Mumia flava: one gene and its partner. The protein of the gene in region 1 interacts with the protein of each later gene in a pairwise test. Links are inferred from orthologs where the notes say so. Each region holds a gene or a part of one and is shown in the gene's direction. Other genes may lie near its edges.

Region 1 (10,311 bases):
AGCGACGTCTGCCGCAGGCCGGTCGCGCGGGACTGCGCCCGCAGGACCCACTCGTCGACGAGCTTCGACTCGCCGTACGGCGACTCGGGTGCCGTGGGAGTCGCCTCCGTCACCAGGTCACCGTCGGGCGTCCCGTACACGGCCGCCGAGGAGGAGAACACGACCGAGTCCACGCCGGCGTCGGCCATCGCCGCGAGGAGGTGCACGGTGCCGGTGACGTTCTGCTCGTAGGTGTGCAGCGGGCGCTGGACCGACACCCCGGCGTACTTGAACCCCGCGACGTGCACGACGCCCCGGACCTGGTGCTCGCGCAGCGTCGCGCGCACGACGTCGGTGTCGGTCACGTTCGCGTGCACGAACGGGACGTCCGGGGGCACGAACTCCCGGTGGCCGGACTCCAGCGAGTCGAGGACGACGACGTCGATCCCGGCCTGCGCGAAGGCCCGGACCACGTGCGAACCGATGTAACCGGCGCCGCCGGTGACCATCCACGTCATGGCGCCGATCCTACGGGTCGTGCCGGGCGTTCGGGGAGGCGCTCAGCCGATGCGTACGCGCACGATCCGGTCGTCGCCGTCGCGCGGGTCGCCGCGCCCGTCGGTGTTGCTCGTCGCGACCCACAGCAGCCCGTCCGGCGCGAGCGCGACCGCACGGATCCGGCCGAGGTCCTCGCCCCCGAGCCGGCGGCGTGGCTCCCGCGCGCGGCGCCCGGCCAGCGGGACCGCCCACACGCACTGGCCGCGCAGCGCCCCGAGGTACGCGGTGGAGTGGGCGACCGCGAGCCCGGCCGGTGAGGCGGCGTCCGTCGGCCACCAGGCCTGCGGCCCGGTGATGCCGCCGGCATCGGTCGGACCCTCGGTGCGCGGCCACCCGTAGTCCTGGCCGGCCTCGATGAGGTTGAGCTCGTCGTACGCGTCGTTGCCGAACTCGCTGGCCCACAGCCGTCCGGCGCCGTCGAACGCGAGTCCTTCGACGTTGCGGTGGCCGGAGCTGAAGACCTGGTTGTCGTACGGGTTGCCGGGTGCGGGCGAGCCGTCGAGGCGCATCCGCAGCACCTTGCCGCCGAGCGAGTCGACGTCCGGTGCGTTCGAGCCGTCGCCGGCGTCGCCCGTGCTGGCGTACAGCAGCCCGTCGGGGCCGATCGCGAGCGCGCCCCCGTTGTGGATCGTGGCGCGAGGGATCCCGTCGAGCACCACGCGGGGTCGACCGAGCGCGCGACCGTTCCAGCTCATCCGCACGATCCGGTTGTCGTCGTCGGTCGAGTGGTACGCGTACAGCCCGCGACCGTCGGGGCTCAGGGCGAGCCCGAGCAGCCCGCCCTCACCCGTGCCGGGAGCGGCTGCAGCCTCGGCCACCTCCGTGACCGTACGGACGGAGCCGGCGGCGCCGACGCGTACGATCCGGCCGGTGTCGCGCTCGGAGACCAGGGCGCCGCCGCCGGGCAGGAACGCGATGCCCCATGGGACCGTCAGCCCCTCTGCCACGGTCCCGACGACGCGCAGCCGGGTGGGCTCCGCAGGCGCGGTCGGCGACGGCTCGGTGGTCGCGTCGCCCGTGGTCGCGTCGCTCGTCGGGTCGTCGGACGGACCCTCGGTCGTCGTCGGGTCGGTCGGCCCGACCTCCGGTGAGGACCCGTCGCACCCGACGAGCACTCCGGCGCCGGCGACCGCGGCGGTGGCGAGCAGGCGGCGGCGCGTCCACGACATGCCGCCAGTATGGTCGCCCGGCCAAGGCACCGCGAGAGGTCCGCGACCAGCCTCGCAGCCGGTGTCGCGGCACCGGCCGGGACACCGGTCGCGACACGCGTCGCGTCACCGAGCGACGTGGGTCGCTCGGGAGTAGGGTGCGGTTCGGACGACCCGCCCGAGGGGGCCGACAGCCGGTGGAGGGGGACGGATGAACGCGATGCACCTGGACAGCGTGCTCCTGGCGCAGGAGGAGCTCCGCCTCGATGCGGACTTCTCGGACTACCTGATCATCGCGATCTACTTCGGGTTCGTGCTCGGCATCGGCTGGTTCGCCAAGCGGCAGGTCTCCTCGAGCATCGACTTCTTCCTGTCGGGCCGCTCCCTGCCGGCGTGGGTGACCGGCCTCGCCTTCATCTCGGCCAACCTCGGCGCCGTCGAGATCATGGGCATGTCGGCCAACGGCGCGCAGTACGGCCTGCCGACGATGCACTACTTCTGGATCGGCGCCGTCCCGGCGATGCTGTTCCTCGGTGTCGTGATGATGCCGTTCTACTACGGCTCGAAGGTCCGCAGCGTCCCGGAGTTCATGCGGATGCGCTTCGGCACCGGTGCGCACCTGGTCAACGCGCTGAGCTTCGCGATCGCGCAGCTGCTGATCGCCGGCGTCAACCTCTTCCTGCTCGCGTCGATCGTCGAGGCGATCCTGGGCTGGCCGCTGTGGGTCTCGCTGATCGCCGCGGCCGCCGTCGTCCTGACGTACACGACGCTCGGCGGACTGTCGGCGGCGATCTACAACGAGGTGCTCCAGTTCTTCGTGATCGTGGCCGCGCTGCTCCCGCTGACGCTCGTCGCGCTGCACAAGGTCGGCGGCATCGACGGCCTGGTCGACAAGCTTCAGGCCGAGCCCGACGGCGACGCGATGCTCTCCAGCTGGCCGGGCACGAACCTCACCGGGATCGAGGACCCGTTCTGGTCGGTGGTCGGGATCGTGTTCGGCCTCGGTTTCGTGCTGTCGTTCGGCTACTGGACGACGAACTTCGTCGAGGTGCAGCGCGCGATGGCGTCGAAGTCGATGTCGGCCGCGCGCAACGCGCCGATCATCGGGTCTTTCCCGAAGATGTTCGTGCCGTTCATCGTGGTCGTGCCCGGCATGATCGCCGCGGTGCTGGTCACCGAGATCATCCAGCTGCGCAACGGCGAGCTCCCGCCCGACTCCGACGTGACGTACAACGACGCGATCCTGCTGCTGATGCGCGACCTGCTGCCCAACGGCATGCTCGGCGTCGCCATCGCCGGTCTGCTCGCGTCGTTCATGGCGGGGATGGCGGCCAACATCTCGGCGTTCAACACCGTCTTCAGCGTCGACCTGTGGGAGCAGTACGCCGTCAAGGACAAGCCGGACGACTACTACACCCGGGTCGGCCGCTGGGCCACGGTCGCGGCGACGCTGGTCGCGATCTTCACGGCGCTGATCGCGTCGGGCTACGGCAACCTGATGGACTACCTGCAGACGTTGTTCGGGTTCTTCAACGCGCCGCTGTTCGCCACGTTCATCCTCGGTATGTTCTGGAAGAGGATGTCGGCGACGGCCGGCTGGGTGGGCCTGGTCAGCGGGACCGGTGCCGCGATCTTCGTGGCCATCCTGAGCGAGGACGCGCTGGGCGGGCTGAGCCAGGGCGTGATCGGGCTGAGCGGCCAGGGCGCGAGCTTCGTCGCGGCGAGCGCGGCGTTCGTCGTCGACATCGTGGTGAGTGTGGTGGTGACCTACATGAGCAAGCCGAAGCCGGAGGAGTCGCTGGTCGGCTTCGTGTACTCGCTGACGCCGAAGGAGAACCTGCGCGACCCGCTCGCGCCGACGCTCCCGTGGTACCAGCAGCCGCTCAAGCTGGCGACGATCTCGCTGATCATGGTGATCGCGCTCAACATCATCTTCAGGTGAGGGGGACGACGTGGCGACAGGCGACCAGCCGACGACCGAGAAGCACACCGCGGGTGCGTTCGACATCCGGCGGATCATCGGGCTGCTGCTCGGGATCTACGGGGTGATCCTCACGGTGATCGGACTCTTCTTCGTCTCCGACACGGAGCTCGACAAGTCCGACGGCTTCAACATCAACCTGGTGATCGGGATCGCCCTGATCGTGGTGTCGGCGTTCTTCTTCGTGTGGGCGCGGCTGCGTCCGATCGTGGTGGAGGATGCGCCCGCCGAGGCGCACGACGACACGCCGTGACGCCGCCCGGGCTGCGCGGGCTACGATGAGAGACGTGCGCGCGCTGATGCTGCTTCTCGACGTGCCGCGCTGAGGGTCGACGACAGCTCGACCGGTCAGTGCGGCCGCCCCTCCCTGCGAGGGGCTTTTTCATGCAGCAGCGAGCGTGCACGACTCCCAGAGGCACGTGGAGGAGACGAGAGTGAGCACCCAGCACGGTGAGGCGGCGTCGTACGACGTCCGCGCGGTCCAGGACCGGTGGCGCGCGGTCTGGGACGACCTGCGGCCGTTCGACGCCGACGGTACGGACCAGAGCCGGGAGCGGCGGTACGCCCTCACGATGTTCCCGTACCCCTCCGGCGACCTCCACATGGGCCACGGCGAGGTCTTCGCGCTCCACGACATGCTGGCGCGCTACTGGCGGCTGCGCGGGTACGACGTCCTGAACCCGATCGGCTGGGACTCGTTCGGCCTGCCGGCGGAGAACGCCGCGATCAAGCGCGACGAGAACCCGGCGACCTTCACCTACGACAACATCGAGACCCAGGCGGAGTCGATCCGGCGCTACGGCCTGAGCTTCGACTGGACCCGCCGTCTGCACACCTCGGACCCGGAGTACTACCGGTGGACGCAGTGGCTGTTCCTGCGGTTCTTCGAGCGGGGCCTGGCCTACCGCAAGGCGTCGTTCGTCAACTGGTGCCCGAACGACCAGACCGTGCTGGCCAACGAGCAGGTCGTCCAGGGCCTGTGCGAGCGCTGCGGTGCGGTGGTCACCAAGCGCGAGCTGACGCAGTGGTACTTCAAGATCACGGACTACGCCCAACGGCTGCTCGACGACATGGAGCAGCTCGAGGGGAAGTGGCCCGAGCGCGTCCTGACGATGCAGCGCAACTGGATCGGGCGCTCCGAGGGAGCGTGGGTCGACTTCGCGATCAGCGCCGAGGACGGTGTGAAGCGCGACGAGCCCGTGCGGGTGTTCACCACCCGTCCGGACACGCTGTACGGCGCGACGTTCATGGTGGTGGCGCCGGACGCGAAGCTCGCTGCAGAGCTGGTCGCCGACGACCACCGCGCGCAGTTCGAGGCCTACCTCGAGCGCACCAAGCAGGCCACCGAGATCGAGCGGCAGTCCACCGAGCGCCCGAAGACCGGCGTCCCGCTGGGCGTGCACGCCGTCAACCCGGTGACCGGCGAGAAGATGCCGGTCTGGGCCGCCGACTACGTGCTGGCCGACTACGGCACGGGTGCCGTCATGGCCGTGCCCGCGCACGACCAGCGCGACCTCGACTTCGCCCGGACGTACGACCTGCCGGTCCGCGCCGTGATCGACGTCGAGGGCGCCGAGGACCCGGCCGTCTCCGGGATCGCGACCCCGGGCGACGGTGCGTACGTCAGCTCGCCGGCGCTCGAGGGCATCGAGACCAAGGCCGACGGGATCGCGACGATCATCGCGCGGCTCGAGGCCGACGGTGCGGGGGAGGGGACGATCAACTTCCGGCTGCGCGACTGGCTGCTGAGCCGCCAGCGCTACTGGGGTTGCCCGATCCCGATCGTGCACTGCCCGGACTGCGGCGAGGTCGCGGTCCCGGACGACCAGCTGCCGGTGGAGCTGCCGTACCTGACCGGCTCCGACCTGGCCCCGAAGGGCACGTCGCCGCTGGCGGCCGCGACCGACTGGGTCTCGACCGCCTGCCCGCAGTGCGGCGGGCCGGCCCAGCGTGACACCGACACGATGGACACGTTCGTCGACTCGTCGTGGTACTACCTGCGCTACTGCTCTCCGCAGAGCACCGACGGCCCGTTCGACCCGGCCGAGGCCCGGCGCTGGATGCCGGTCGACCAGTACGTCGGTGGCGTCGAGCACGCGATCCTGCACCTGCTCTACAGCCGGTTCTTCACCAAGGTGCTGCACGACATGGGCATGGTCGACTTCGTCGAGCCGTTCACCTCGCTGATGAACCAGGGCCAGGTCATCAACGAGGGCAAGGCGATGAGCAAGTCCCTCGGCAACGGGGTCGACCTGGGTGAGCAGCTGGAGGAGTTCGGCGTCGACGCGGTGCGGCTGACGATCGTGTTCGCGAGCCCGCCGGAGGACGACATCGACTGGGCCGACGTGTCGCCGTCGGGGTCCTCGAAGTTCCTCCAGCGGGCCTGGCGGGTCGCGCACGAGGTCTCCAGCGAGCCGGGTGCCGATCCGGCCGACGGGGACCAGGCGCTGCGTCGGACCACCCACCGCACCGTGCACGACTGCGAGCAGCTGTACGAGTCCCGGCGGTTCAACGTCGTCGTGGCGCGCCTGATGGAGCTGGTGAACGCGACCCGCAAGGCAATCGACGCCGGCCCCGGCGCGGCCGACCCGGCGGTGCGTGAGGCGGCCGAGGTGATCTCCGTGCTGCTGTCGACGATCGCGCCGTACGTCGCCGAGGAGATGTGGTCCGAGCTGGGGCACGCTCCCTCGGTCTCGCAGCAGCCGTGGCCGACGGTCGACGAGGCGCTGCTGGTCGAGGACACGGTGACGTGCGTCGTCCAGGTCAAGGGCAAGGTCCGCGGCAAGGTCGAGGTCCCGCCGTCGATCTCCGACGAGGACCTGCAGGCGATCGCCCTGGCCGAGCCGAACGTCGCTCGGCACCTCGAGGGTGCCGAGATCCGCAAGGTGATCGTCCGTGCACCGAAGCTCGTCAACGTCGTGATCTGAGGGGTCTCGATCGGGCTCGTTCCTCGCCCGCCTCGACCAGCGGTGCCAGGACCGTCGGTCGAGGCGCGAGCGCAGCGAGTGATCGAGACCCCGTGCCCGCTACCCGTTCGCACCCGTCACGACCAGGCTGACGCCCGTCGACACGAGCCCGGCGGCGAGCAGGACCGCGCCTGCCCACAGCAGGGCGACGAGGCGGCCGGGTCGCTCGGGGTCGGTGCCGAGCACGGACAGGAAGAACCCGGCCGGCATCACGATCGCGGCGACCAGCACGCCGACCGGTCCGAGCCAACCCCACGGGTCGGCCACCTCGGCTGCCGAGGTCAGCAGCAGCGTGACCAGCCCGAGGATCACGAGCACGCCCGCGTGCGCGTGCCCGGCGCGGAAGAAGGACCGCTGGAGGTCGTTGACCGGCTGATGCCCGGTGACGACGCGGAGCACGAACATGCCTCCGGTCTCGATCGTGACGACCGTGAGGACGACGACGCCCGCGGTGATGGTGGTGGCGGCATCCATGAGGACTCCTTTTGGGTAGTGGAACTATCCAATATTAGAGAGTGTTACTCTCCAATGTGTCAACCAGGATTTCCAGGGGGTGCCGATGAAGATCTCCGCGCTGGCACACGAGGCCGGTCTGCCGGTGGCGACGGTCAAGTACTACCTGCGCGAGGGTCTGCTCCCCGCGGGTGAGGCGACCAGTGCCACGCAGGCGCGCTACGACGACCGGCACCTGCATCGTCTGCGGGTGATCCGCGCACTCGTCGAGGTCGCAGGGCTGCCACTGGCACGGGCGAAGCAGGTGCTCGCCGCGGTCGACGAGCCCGGCCCGGACCCGTACGCCGCGGTGGCGCGGGCCGTCGAAGCCCTTCCGCCGTACGCGGAGCCGGCCGACCCGGCGTGCCCTCGTGCGACCGCGCTGCTGGAGCAGCACGGCCTCGACGTCGGGGTCGGCAGCACGGCGCTGACCCAGCTGGAGGTCGCGCTCCGCGGGCTGGAGGCAGCAGGACGTCCGCTCGATCCCGAGGCGGCAGGACGCTACCTGGCCGACATCCGTTCGATGGCCGAGCGCGAGGTGGCGTCGGTCGGCCGCGATCCGGGGGCGTCGTTGCCGGGCGTGGTCGAGGACGTCGTCCTCGGGACCACGCTGATCGAGCCCGTGATCCTCGCGATGCGGCGCGTCATGCACCAGGCCCTGTACCGCGAGCGGACCGAGAGGTCCCGCCCCGGCCACGAGGCCGATACTCTCAGCCCATGACCTTCGCGATCGTGACCGACTCGACGGCCTCGCTGCCGGCCGATCTGGTCCGGAGGTACGACCTCACCGTGGTGCCGCTCGAGGTCGTCGTCGGCGACCGGGTCTTCGTCGAGGGCGAGGACATCACCGCTGACGAGGTCGCCCAGGCCCTGCGCTCCGGCGCGACCGTCAGCACCTCACGCCCCTCGCCGGAGGCGCTCGCACGGTGCTACGAGACGCTCGCAGCACAGGGAGCCGAGGCGATCGTGTCGGTGCACCTGAGCTCGGCGGTCTCGGCGACGTTCGAGTCGGCCCAGATCGCCGCCCAGGACGCCCCGGTCCCGGTGCTGTGCGTGGACACGCTGGAGGTCGGGATGGCCTCGGGGTACGCGGCGGTCGCTGCCGCGCGTGCACGCGAGGCCGGCGCGAGCGCGGAGGACGCGGCGAAGGCCGCGACCGAGTGCGCCGAGCGCGCGACCACGCTGTTCTACGTCGCGACGCTCGAGCACCTGCGCCGTGGTGGCCGGATCGGAGCGGCCTCGGCCCTCGTCGGGTCGGCGCTCGCGGTCAAGCCGCTGCTGTCGGTCCGGGAGGGGCAGGTGCGGCCGGTGGAGAAGGTCCGGACCGCGAGCCGCGCCATCGCCCGTCTGGAGGAGCTCGCCCTCCAGGCGGCGACGCTGCAGGCGGACGGGGTGGCCGTCGCGGTCCAGCATCTCGACGCTCCCGAGGCCGCACAGGCGCTCGCCGACCGGCTTGCGGAGCAGCTCGGCCTGGACTCCGTGCCGGTCGTCGAGGTCAGCGCGGTCGTCGGGGCGCACGTGGGGCCGGGTCTCCTTGCCGTCACCGTCGCCCCCGTGTCGCGCTGAGGGTTCTCCACAGGCGAAGCCGAGGCGGCCCACGGCGAGGTCCAGGGCTCGTAGCGTGGCGCCGGTGGAGCGACGTTCATCCGACCGAGGTGCCGAGGCGGCTCGGCGACGCCTCGAGCTGCTGGCCCGCGAGCTGGCCGGCTCCGACGCGACCTGGACCGGTTTCGAGCCCGACGACGAGCCCGACGACGAGCCCGACCGCCTCGACCCCCACGACGGTGTCCCGTCCGGGCGTGCGGCCCGCGCGGCCTCGTACGCCCACGATCGGGCTGGGGCTGGGGCTGGGCGGTCCGAGCGCCGCGGCTCAGCCGTGGCGAGCCTGCTCGGTGCCGGCGTCGAGGTCCGCCACCTGGTCGCCGTCGCGATCGTGCTGGCGGTCCTCGCCGGTGGGATCGGGATGTGGGTGGCGTCGGCCCGACCGCAGGAGGTGCCGCCGAGCGACTCCTACGCCGTGCTCGACGACCACGCCGTCGACGGCCCGTCATCCCCGGCCGCCTCCGCCGCTGCGGTCGCGGGCACGGCCCCGGCGGCCGGGGGCGCCGCGGACGCCGCGACCGTGGTCGTCGACGTCACCGGCAAGGTCCGTCGACCCCAGGTCGTCTCCCTGCCGACGGGCTCGCGGGTGATGGACGCCGTCGAGGCGGCCGGTGGTGCGCGCCGCGGGGCCGACCTGTCCTCCCTGAACCTGGCGCGGGTGCTGGTGGACGGCGAGCAGGTCGTGGTGGGGCTCGAGGCGGTCGCAGCACCGGTCGGCGGTGCGTCGGGCGCAGGCACGGCGCCGGCACCCGTCAACCTCAACACCGCGACCGCCGAGGATCTCGACACGCTTCCTGGGGTCGGCCCGGTCACCGCGCAGGCGATCCTGGACTGGCGCTCCGAGAACGGCTCGTTCTCCTCGGTCGAGCAGCTGCTGGACGTCAGCGGGATCGGCGAGGCGACGCTCGACGAGCTGCGCGACCTGGTCACCGTGTGACGTGCCGGTGCCGGGCGGGTCGCACGCGCCGGTCGATCTGCGGGTCGCGGCGCCCGCGCTCGCCGCGTGGGGCGGGGCCGCGCTCGCCGTGTCGGCCCCCGTCGGGTGGGTCGCTTCGGCGTGGCTGATCCTGGCCGCCGTCGGCGTGCTCGCGCTGCGGAGCCGCGCTTCGGCTGTGCGGGTCGCCTGGATCGGGCTCGTCGTCCTGGTCGCGGGGACGTCGGCGCTGCTCGCGGCGCTGCGGGTCTCCCAGCATGCGCACAGCCCGGTCGCCGACGCCGCGTCCGACCGGCAGCAGGTACGGGCGCTCGCGACCGTGTCCTCGGACGCGCGCGAGGTCCGGACGTCGAACGGGACCGCGCGCGTGATGACCCTGCGCGTCACCGACCTCGCGTCCGCTGACCGGCGCTGGCGGGTGCGGGTGCCGGTCCGGGCCTGGTCCCGCTCGACCGACCTGGCGACACCGGTGCTGGGCGAACGGGTCGTGGTCGCGGGCAGGCTGGGTCCGGCGGACGGCACCGACACCGCGGCCACGATCTGGCTCACGGATCTGCGTGCGGTGGGCGGACCCGCGGCGTGGTGGGACCTGGCCGCCGGGCTGCGCGCCTCGGTCGGCGACTCCGTACGCGGGCGTGACGACGACGTCGC
Region 2 (10,162 bases), 240 kb from region 1 along the record:
GGGCCGACATGATCGGACGCGGCACCGCGCTGCTCGACGGGCTCGGCGCCGACCTCCAGCCGACCGGGTGGAGGCTCCTCGACCGGTCCGGTCGAGACCAGCGACGGGCTCGCTCGCTGCTCGGCCAGGACCTCGACGTGCTCGAGGAACAGCTCGTCGGCGCCGAGGGCGACCTCAAGATCCAGGTCCCCGGCCCGTGGACGCTCGCCGCGACCCTCGAGCGGCCGCGGGGCGGCAAGGTGCTCGCCGACCACGGCGCCCGCCGCGAGCTCGCTGAGTCGCTGGCCTCCGGCGTCGCGACCCATGCGGCCGACGTCCGGCGACGGGTCCCGGGTGCCCGGCTGACGGTCCAGGTCGACGAGCCGGCGCTGCGGGCCGTCCTCGACGCCCAGGTGCCCACCGTGAGCGGGCTCGACCGCTACCGACGGGTGGAGCCGGCGGAGGCGGACGCGGCTCTGCGGCGGGTCGTCGAGGCGTTGGACGGCGTCGCCGACGCCACCGCGCTGCACTCCTGCGCCGCGCGGCTGCCCACCGACCTGCTGGTCCCGATCGGCTTCGACGCGCTGTCGTTCGACCTCGACCTGGTGGAGCCTGACGAGGTCGACGCGCTCGCCGCGGCGTACGAGTCGGGGGTCGCGCTGTGGCCGGGGCTGGGGCACGCGTCGGTCGGGGAGCAGCGGCGCCGCCTGGAGCGGTTCGCCGAGGTGCTGGGCGCCTCCGAGGCGCCCTTCGAGGCGGCGACGGTGGTCACTCCACCCTGCGGTCTCGCCGGTCACGCCCCTGACCAGGCACGACGTGCGCTGGAGCGGCTTGCCGCCACGGCGCGCGGATGATCCGAGATCGACTCGCGCGACCGGTCATCTCACGTAGAGTTCTGGATCGTTGCGGTCGAAATCGGACATGTGCCGAATCGGACACGCGTCCAACGGGCGTGTGCCATGTGGAAGAGGGGGACGGCCATGACGTCGAAGCGGAGGGCCTCGGCCCTGGTGGTCGCGCCCACGGTGGTGGCCGGCCTGCTCACCGTGCCGGTGATGACCTGGACGCAGGTGGCCGGTCCGGCGACACCCCCGGTCGGTGAGGTCCCCGAGCCGCACGCGTACGCCCTGGCGGCGTACGCGACCGGAGGCTCCTCCGGCGGCGACGTCGCGGACGATCCGCGTCTCGAGGATGCGGTCGCGGCGGACGGGAGCACGCCCGAGGACGACGGTCACGACCTGGAGAAGGTCGTCGACAGCCCGGTCGTGCCGACCGAGGACTTCCGTCTCGCCGGGGTGACGTGGGAGCAGGGTACGAGCGGCGGCGAGGTCGTCGCGTACGTCCGGACCCGCGGCGACGACGGCTGGACCGCCTGGTACCAGCTGCACGAGTCCGTCGACGGGCCCGATCCGGGCTCCGAGGAGGCCCGCAACGCCCGGGCCGGCACGGACCCGCTGCTCGTCGACGACTCCGACGCGGTCCAGGTCGTGCTCGCGACCTCCGACGGGCAGATCCCCGAGGACGTGCAGGTCGACGTCGTCGGGCTCGGTGACGGCACCTCCACCGGTGACGACGGCGACACGGGCGAGGAGCAGCGGGCTCCGGCGCCCGAACCCGAGGTCGACGGAACGGACCTCGAGCCGATGGCAGCCGCCGGCGGGGTCCCCATGCCGACGATCCGCAGCCGCGCCGCCTGGGGCGCGAACGAGCGGATCCGCGAGAAGTCCAGTCCGGACTACGGGTCGGTGCGCGGTGCGGTCGTGCACCACACCGCGGGCCCGACCTCGTACAGCAAGGACGAGGTCCCCGCCCTCATCCGGTCGTTCTACAGCTACCACGTGAAGGTGCGCGGCTGGCGCGACATCGGCTACAACGTGCTGGTCGACAAGTGGGGCCGCGCCTGGGAGGGCCGTTGGGGCGGCCTGAGCCGCAACGTCGTGGGCGCCCACGCCTTGAACAACAACTCGACGACGTTCGGGATCTCGGTGATCGGCGACTTCGGCCCGATGAAGGCCTCGAAGGCGGTCGCACGCACGGTGTCGCGCGTGATCGCCTGGAAGTTCTCGCTCAACCGGGTCAACCCGAACGGCACCTGGACCTATACGACGAACACCGGGAAGCGGGTCTCGAAGCCCAAGGTCGTGGGCCACCGTGACGTCGGTCAGACGGCCTGCCCGGGCTCCACGCTCTACAAGCGGCTGCCCGGGATCCGCTCGCGCGTCCGCTCCAGGATGGCGAACAACGGCCTGAAGCCGACGATCCGCGCCGCCGCGTCGCCGAAGAACTACCAGGTCGGCGGGAACCGCGTCGACGTGGACGTCACCGTGACCGCGCCGGGCACGGTGCCGACCGGCACGGTCGAGATCCTCGATGTCGACTCCGACACGATCGTGGGCGGCCCCGTGTCGCTGTCGAGCGGGAAGGCGCGGGTCAAGCTGCTGAAGCTGCTGCCGGCCGGGACCCGACCGCTGCGGGTGCTGTACAGCGGCAACGGCCTGGTCGCGTGGGCCCGCTCCACCTCGTTCGGCATCACGGTCCGCAAGGCACCGACGACCACCACGGCGACGTACGACAAGACCGCGATCACCTCGGGCGACCTCGTCCGCGCCTCCGTCGTCGTCGCGGGCGACGACGTCTACCCGCGCGGCACCGCCTCGGTCTGGTCGGGAGGCACGCGGGTCGGTCGGGCGACGCTCACGCGAGTCCCGTCGACCAAACGAGCGACGGCGACGGTGCGACTGAGCCGCGAGCTCGCAGGCGGGACCCACCGACTCGTCGCACGCTACGACGGGCACCCGTCGATCGCGGGCTCGAAGGATGCGACACCGGGCACGTTGACGGTCGCGAAGGCGCCGAGCCGGATCACGTCGGTCGCACACGTCCGGGTGCCGCGATGGAAGGCGCGGCCCGTGCTGAGGGTGACCGCGTCGGCCGAGCACCAGCGACCGGACGGCCCGGTGGTGGTGCGCGATCGCGGTCGCGTCGTCGGACGGGGGAGCATGCGCGACGGCGTCGCGACCGTGTGGCTCACCCGCAACGACGTCCGCCGACGGACCGTGACCGTCCAGTACCACGGGTCGGCGAGCCTGCGGTGGGCCACGCCCGTGACCCGCACGTTCGCGGTCAAGCCGGCCGTGCTCCAGGTGCGGCGCAGGCTCGACGACCGGACGATCAGCCGCTCCGACCGGCTCGTGCTGCGGATGCGCGTCAAGGCGGCCGGGCACGACGCGGTGCGTGGTCGCATCCAGGTGGTGACGAAGTCCGGTCGGGTGCTGAAGTCGAAGCGGCTGCGGGCGCGGCACGACGGGCACCGCAAGATTCGGATCCCGGTCTCCTGGCAGGGCAAGAAGCGGATCCGGGTGAAGGTCGACCCGGCCGGCTACCAGCGGCCGTACCGCTCGAAGTGGATCAAGGTCCGGGTGCGCTGAGCGGCGGGTCGGCAGGGTTGACGGCGAGGCCGAGCGCGTCGGCGCCGAGCACCTTCGGCGCGCCGTCCTCGTAGAAGACGTCGACCTCGCGGACCTCGAACCCGGCGCGCTCGATCGCGGCGACGATCCGCCGGGTGAGATGGCACCCGCCGGCGATGCGCTGGTGGAGCGGGGCCAGGCGTCGTTGCCAGCGTCGTACGGACTCGTCCGGCGCCAGGCCGTGCTCGAGGAAGTGCAGCGTGCCGCCCGGCCGGAGCACCCGCCGCAGCTCGGCGAGCGCAGCGTCGAGGTCGGGGATCGTGCACATCGTCCAGGTGCTGAGGGCGGCGTCGACGCTGTCGTCGTCGAGCGTGAGCGCCTGGCCGTCGAGGCCCGACCGCACGACGGGGACGTGCGCCCGTACGATCCGCTCCTCGGCGATCCGCCACGCGGCGTCGGAAGGCTCCACGGCCGCCACGGACCGGACCGCCGGCGGATAGAAACGGGTGTTGTGGCCGCTGCCGAACCCGATCTCCACGACGTCGCCCGACAGCCCCGCGCAGACCCGCGCGCGGTAGGGGTCGGCCTGCTCCATCCCGCACGCCCGGTCGACCCAGCGGGGGAGCACGTGGTCGCTGTACCAGCCCACGGCGACGCACCTCCCTGCATCCGATCGTGCCACCTCGCTGTCGGTGCGCACGGGTAGATTGTCGCCCGTGTCCAGTGCTGACGAACGCATCGAGAGCCCACCCGACGAGGCGGCGGCCCGCAAGCGGCACGCCGAGCTGACCGAGGAGATCGAGCACGCCCGGACGCGCTACTACGTCGAGGACGCCCCGACGATCTCGGACGCCGCGTACGACCGGCAGATGGTCGAGCTCGAGGAGCTGGAGGACGCGTGGCCCCAGCTGCGGACCCCCGACTCGCCGACGCAGACGGTCGGTGGCGTGGCGAGCGAGGCGTTCGCGCCGGTCCGCCACCGCCGGCGGATGGAGAGCCTCGACAACTGCTTCTCGTTCGAGGAGCTGCAGACCTGGGGCGCACGGGTCCACAAGGAGGCCGACGAGGACCCGGAGCTGCTGGTCGAGCTCAAGGTCGACGGTCTGGCGATCAACCTGACGTACGAGCGGGGCCGGCTCGTCCGCGCCGCGACGCGCGGTGACGGCACGATCGGCGAGGACGTGACCGCCAACGTCCGCACGATCGAGGGGATCCCGCACCGGCTGCGTGGCGACGGCGACCACGCGGTCCCTGCGCTGGTCGAGGTGCGCGGTGAGATCTACTTCCCGACTGCTGCGTTCGAGACGTTCAACCAGGCGTGGGCCGAGGCCGGCAACACCCCGCTGTCCAATCCCCGCAACGCCGCTGCCGGCTCGCTGCGCCAGAAGGATCCGGCGGTGACCGCGACCCGGCCGCTGCGGATGGTCTGCCACGGGATCGGCGACCGCGACGGGTTCGAGCCGCAGCGGCAGTCGGAGGCGTACGCCGCGCTGGCGTCGTGGGGCCTGCCGACCAGCGACCGGGTGAAGGTGCTGCCGACGCTGGCCGACGTCGAGGAGTTCATCGGCTACTACGGCGAGCACCGTCACGACGTCGAGCACGAGATCGACGGGATCGTGATCAAGGTCGACCGGTTCGCGGTGCAGCGTGCGCTGGGCTCGACGTCGCGGGCGCCGCGCTGGGCGATCGCGTACAAGTATCCGCCCGAGGAGGTCAACACCACGCTCCTCGACATCCGGGTCAACGTCGGGCGCACAGGCCGGGTCACCCCGTACGGCGTGATGGAGCCGGTGCTCGTGTCGGGGTCCACCGTGGAGATGGCGACGCTGCACAACGCGTCGGAGGTCGAGCGCAAGGGTGTGCTGATCGGCGACACGGTCGTGCTGCGCAAGGCCGGCGACGTGATCCCGGAGATCGTCGGGCCGGTGGTGCCGTTGCGGGACGGGTCGGAGACGGCGTTCGTGATGCCGACCGAGTGCCCCGCGTGCGGCACGACGCTGGCGCCGTCGAAGGAGGGCGACGCCGACATCCGCTGCCCCAACACCCGGTCCTGCCCCGCGCAGCTGCGCGAGCGGCTGTACCACGTGGGCAGCCGCGGGGCGATGGACATCGAGGTGCTGGGGTACGAGGCGGCGACGGCGCTGCTCGATGCCGGGGTCCTGACCGACGAGGGTGGGCTGTTCGCGCTCGGAGAGTCCGACCTGCTCGAGGTGCCGCTGTTCACGCGAGCGTCGAAGAAGGCGGAGCAGGAGGCCGGTGCGGGTCCGCGGGTGCTGTCCGCGAACGGTCGTCGCATGCTCGACAACCTCGCGAAGGTCAAGGCGCAGCCGCTGTGGCGCGTCCTGGTGGCGCTGTCGATCCGGCACGTCGGCCCGACCGCCGCGCGGGCGCTCGCCGCCGAGCTGGGGAGCCTCGACGCGATCGCCGAGGCCGACACCGAGACGCTGGCGGCGGTCGACGGGGTCGGCCCGACGATCGCGGAGTCGGTGGTGGAGTGGTTCGGCGTCGACTGGCACCGCGAGATCGTCGAGCAGTGGCGCGCCGCCGGGGTGCGGACCGCCGACGAGCGGGACGCGTCGATCGAGCGGACGCTGGAGGGTCTCACGATCGTCGTGACCGGCTCGCTCACGGGATTCACCCGCGACGAGGCCAAGGAGGCGGTCCTGGCCCGCGGCGGCAAGGCAGCGGGATCGGTGTCGAAGAAGACGAGCTTCGTCGTGGTCGGTGAGGCGGCGGGTTCGAAGGCCGCGAAGGCCGAGGAGCTGGGCGTCCCGGTCCTCGACGAGCAGGGGTTCGTGGACCTGCTCCGCGATGGGCCGTCGCCGGCGGAGGACGACGCTGCGGACGACGCCGAGGACGACGCCGAGGGGTGAGGCGCTGGGGTGCGGCGGGCTCCGACAGAATGTCCGAGCCGTCGACGCACCGGAGGAACGATGTCGGATCCGCACCACCCGCAGGGCCAGCCGCCGCACGGGCAGGAGCCGCATCCGGAGTGGACCACGCCGTACGGCCAGCAGCCTGGCGGGTACGGCCAGCCGGGTCACCAGCCGTACGGTCCGGCGTACGGGCACCCGCAGCAGCCCCACCCGTACGCCCAGAATCCGTACGGGCCGCCGCACCCGCAGCCGGCGAGGAAGCTCAGCGGCGGCAGGATCGCGTTGATCATCGCTCTGGCCGCGGTGGTCGCAGCGATCCTCGTCGTCCTGCTGGTCTCGGTGGCGCTCCTCACCCTCAGCTCGTCGACGACGGAGGTCCAGGAGGCGTCCGGGACGTCGATGAGCGTCGAAGGGATGGACGCGGTCCAGCAGACGCTGACGGAGACCGGTCCGGACTGGACCTGCTACGACTCGGTCCCGGGCTCGGTCTCGCGGTGCTTCTACTACGTGAAGGCCGGTGACATCCCCGACCGGGCGACCCTGACCTTCGGGTACGACGACGAGTCGGTCGTCTCGGTCGCATTCCGGGCCGACGGAGCCGAGGAGCTGCCCGAGGTGCGCGAGCAGGTGGTCGACGCGGTCGCCGTCCACCTGCTCGACGGCGACCGTGACGGACTCGAAGCGGCGCTCGGCGGTGGCGAGCAGCTCGAGGGCGTGTACGCCTACGGGAGCGGCGGCTACCTCACGATCTCCACGTCGACGGGCGAGCGCCTCACCGGACCCGATCTCCCGCAGGTCGCGGAGGTGGTCGCGAGCCTGCGTCGGGCCGGGTTCACCTGCGAGGACCCCGCCGACACCACGACCTGCGAGAAGACCACCGACGGTCTGCGGCTGCAGGCCAGCGGATACGTCGGGGACTCCTGGTCGTCGTGGACGGTGTCGGCGTCGCCCGAGTACGGCGCGCGGCCGACGAAGCAGCGCGCCAACGAGCTCGTCGGGCAGACGCTGGAGGGCGCGGGTCTCACCGACGACGCCGGCGTCGCCTTCCTCGCGTCCGCGCAGCGCGGACAGGCCGGCGACTTCGCCGGGTACGCACTCGGCGCCGACCCGTACGACGGGGGCAGCGGCTACTTCACGCAGCGCGCGACCGTCGAGGTGATCCGCTGACCGGCGGACCGCCTCGACGTGGCGGCCGCGGTCAGCGGCGCTTCTTCACCCGCAGCACGACCGTGGTCTTCGAGGCCTTGACCTTCGCGCTGCCCGGATAGACCACCGTCAGCCAGTGGCGACCGACCCGCAGGCTCTTGCGCCGCAGCGTGACGGTCGCGCGGCCCGACCGCAGGCGGTGCGAACCCAGCGCCTTCGCGCCCTTGCGCACCCGTACGACCCCGGTCGCGGTCCGCGAGGAGCGCACGCGGACGCGGATCCTGGCCTTGCGCCCGTACCGTACGGCCGTGGTCGTCGCCGTCGTGGTGGAGGCGACCTTCGTCGGCGGCTTCACGACGGGCGGCTTCGGTGGCACGGTGGGGGTCGGTTCCGTCGGGGTCGGTTCGGTCGGTGTCGGCGCGTCGGGGTCGGGGGAGATCGGCCCGACCGTGAGGTCGAGCCGGTTGCCGTCGCCGGACAGCAGGGTGCTGAGCAGCCAGTCGCCGGCCGGGAGGCCCAGCACGTCCGGGCACCCGTGGAGGTCGCCGATCGTGAACGCGGCGGACATCGCGATCGGGTCGGTCAGGCTGAACGGCTCGCTGCTGACCAGCCGCGCGGTGACGTCGCCGGTCCGGCAGGTCGGGCCGCCGAGGTTGATCAGGCGCAGCAGCGGCAGGTCGCTGCGGACGTCGGGAAGGGCGATCCGGAAGGTCGTGTCGGCGGTGACGATCCCACCGTCCCCGACGACGGCGACGGTGTCGCCGATCGGTTCGAGGACGACCGTCGACGTGGTGTCGCCGATCCACGGGAGACCCAGCGCACGGACCTTCGCGGTGATCTCGGGGATCTCCATCGTCCCCGTGACCCCGCTCGTGGCGAGGTCGAAGTCGCCGCGCAGCCGAGCGCCCTCGGGCATCGTGAGCACGGCGCCGCCGGCGAGGGGGTTCGCGAGGGTCGTGGTGCCGCTGATGGGGAGCACGACCGGGACGGGTGCGGCGTCGGCCGGGGTGGTCGCGAGCAGCGCCGCGGTCAGCCCGGCGGCCGCCGTCACGACGGTGGCGGTGGCGGCGCGGATGCGTGGGGGACGGGTACGCATGGATCTCCCTCCAGAGAACGGTGAACGGAACGTACCGCGCCCCCTCACGCGCTGTCCGCAGGTTCGCCCAGCAGCCGCCGCGTCGGGCGTCGGGTGGGCGTCGGGAGCGGTCGCGGCCGCTCAGGCCGCAGACCCTAGGATGGGTCGGTACCCACCCAACCCTTCGGAGGAGACGCCGTGTCCGACGGGATCACGCGCGCCGACGTGGCCAAGCTGGCCGACCTGGCGCGCATCGACCTCACCGACGCCGAGCTGGACCGACTCACACCCGAGCTCCAGGTCATTCTCGACTCGGTCGCCCAGGTCTCGGAGGTCGCGTCGGCCGACGTGCCGCCGACCTCGCACGCCGTGCCGCTCTCGAACGTCTTCCGCGACGACGTCGTCACCGGCGGACTCACCCCGGAGCAGGCGCTGGCGATGGCCCCGGCCGTCGAGCAGCAGCGGTTCGCCGTCCCGCGGATCCTGGGGGAGGAGCAGTGAGCGTGATCCGGATGAGCGCGGCGGACATCGCCGCGGCCCTGGCCTCGGGTGAGCTGTCGTCGGTCGAGGTGACGCAGGCGCACCTGGACCGCATCGACGCGGTCGACGGCGACCTCAACGCCTTCCTGGCCCGCGACGACGAGGCTGCGCTGGCCACGGCCCGCGCGATCGACGAGCGCCGCGCGGCCGGCGAGTCGCTGCACCCCCTCGCGGGCGTGCCGATCGCCGTCAAGGACGTCGTGACGACCGAGGGCCTGACCACCACCGCCGGGTCCCGGATCCTCGAGGGCTGGGTCCCGCCGTACGACGCGACCGTGACCAAGCGGCTCCGCGCGGCCGGACTCCCGATCCTCGGCAAGACCAACATGGACGAGTTCGCGATGGGCTCGTCGACCGAGCACTCCGCGTACGGTCCGACCCGCAACCCGTGGGACCGCGAGCGGATCCCCGGTGGTTCCGGTGGCGGCTCCGCGGCGGCCGTGGGCGCGTACGAGGCGCCGCTGGCGATCGGCACGGACACCGGCGGCTCGATCCGCCAGCCCGCTGCCGTGACCGGCACGGTCGGCGTCAAGCCGACGTACGGCGGGGTGTCGCGCTACGGCCTGATCGCGCTGGCGAGCTCGCTGGACCAGGCCGGTCCCGTGACCCGCTCGGTCCTCGACGCGGCGCTGCTGCACGACGTGATCGGCGGCCACGACCCGATGGACTCGACCAGCATCGACCGCCCCGTACCGCCGGTGGTGGAGGCGGCGCGTCGCGCGGACGTCGCGGGGCTGCGGATCGGCGTGGTCCGCGAGCTCGGTGGTGAGGGCTACCAGCCGGGCGTCCGGGCTCGCTTCGACGAGGCCGTGGAGCTGCTGACGAAGGCCGGGGCCGAGGTCGTCGAGGTGTCGTGCCCGAGCTTCGAGTACGCCCTGTCGACGTACTACCTGATCCTGCCGAGCGAGGCGAGCAGCAACCTCGCCCGCTTCGACGCGATGCGCTACGGCCTGCGTACGGCGCCGTCCGGCGTGGCCGCGCCGAGCGCCGAGCAGGTGATGACCGCGACCCGCGAGGCGGGCTTCGGCGACGAGGTGAAGCGCCGGATCATCATCGGCACGTACGCCCTGTCGAGCGGCTACTACGACGCCTACTACGGCTCGGCACAGAAGGTCCGCACGCTGATCGCGCGCGACTTC

The links.
Region 2: the proteins of leuS (region 1) and ligA interact in binary tests that used the Escherichia coli proteins (3 or more experiments, as listed by UniProt). The link is inferred for Mumia flava from one-to-one orthologs.

What each region holds. Positions count from the first base shown.
Region 1 is NZ_PGEZ01000002.1:612,937-623,247, reverse strand. The notes cover bases 3,761-6,846. They hold leuS (leucine--tRNA ligase), read left to right. Parts: upstream 3,761-4,100; coding sequence 4,101-6,593; downstream 6,594-6,846. Other genes in these bases: CLV56_RS16975 (hypothetical protein), read right to left, coding at 6,693-6,846; CLV56_RS16985 (hypothetical protein), read left to right, coding at 3,761-3,919. In the rest of the region: UDP-glucose 4-epimerase GalE, read right to left, coding at 1-497; CLV56_RS16995 (PQQ-dependent sugar dehydrogenase), read right to left, coding at 540-1,706; CLV56_RS16990 (sodium:solute symporter family protein), read left to right, coding at 1,906-3,627; more of CLV56_RS16985, read left to right, coding at 3,638-3,760; more of CLV56_RS16975, read right to left, coding at 6,847-7,106; CLV56_RS16970 (MerR family transcriptional regulator), read left to right, coding at 7,192-7,845; CLV56_RS16965 (DegV family protein), read left to right, coding at 7,842-8,690; CLV56_RS21270 (ComEA family DNA-binding protein), read left to right, coding at 8,755-9,663; CLV56_RS16955 (ComEC/Rec2 family competence protein), read left to right, coding at 9,665-10,311.
Region 2 is NZ_PGEZ01000002.1:851,327-861,488, reverse strand. What follows is about bases 3,744-6,680. They hold ligA (NAD-dependent DNA ligase LigA), read left to right. Parts: upstream 3,744-4,102; coding sequence 4,103-6,259; downstream 6,260-6,680. Other genes in these bases: CLV56_RS18010 (hypothetical protein), read left to right, coding at 6,320-6,680; CLV56_RS18020 (class I SAM-dependent methyltransferase), read right to left, coding at 3,744-4,035. Also shown: CLV56_RS18030 (uroporphyrinogen decarboxylase/cobalamine-independent methonine synthase family protein), read left to right, coding at 1-833; CLV56_RS18025 (Ig-like domain repeat protein), read left to right, coding at 960-3,407; more of CLV56_RS18020, read right to left, coding at 3,388-3,743; more of CLV56_RS18010, read left to right, coding at 6,681-7,429; CLV56_RS18005 (Ig-like domain repeat protein), read right to left, coding at 7,461-8,504; Asp-tRNA(Asn)/Glu-tRNA(Gln) amidotransferase subunit GatC, read left to right, coding at 8,682-8,984; Asp-tRNA(Asn)/Glu-tRNA(Gln) amidotransferase subunit GatA, read left to right, coding at 8,996-10,162. UniProt on the Escherichia coli protein: DNA ligase that catalyzes the formation of phosphodiester linkages between 5'-phosphoryl and 3'-hydroxyl groups in double-stranded DNA using NAD as a coenzyme and as the energy source for the reaction.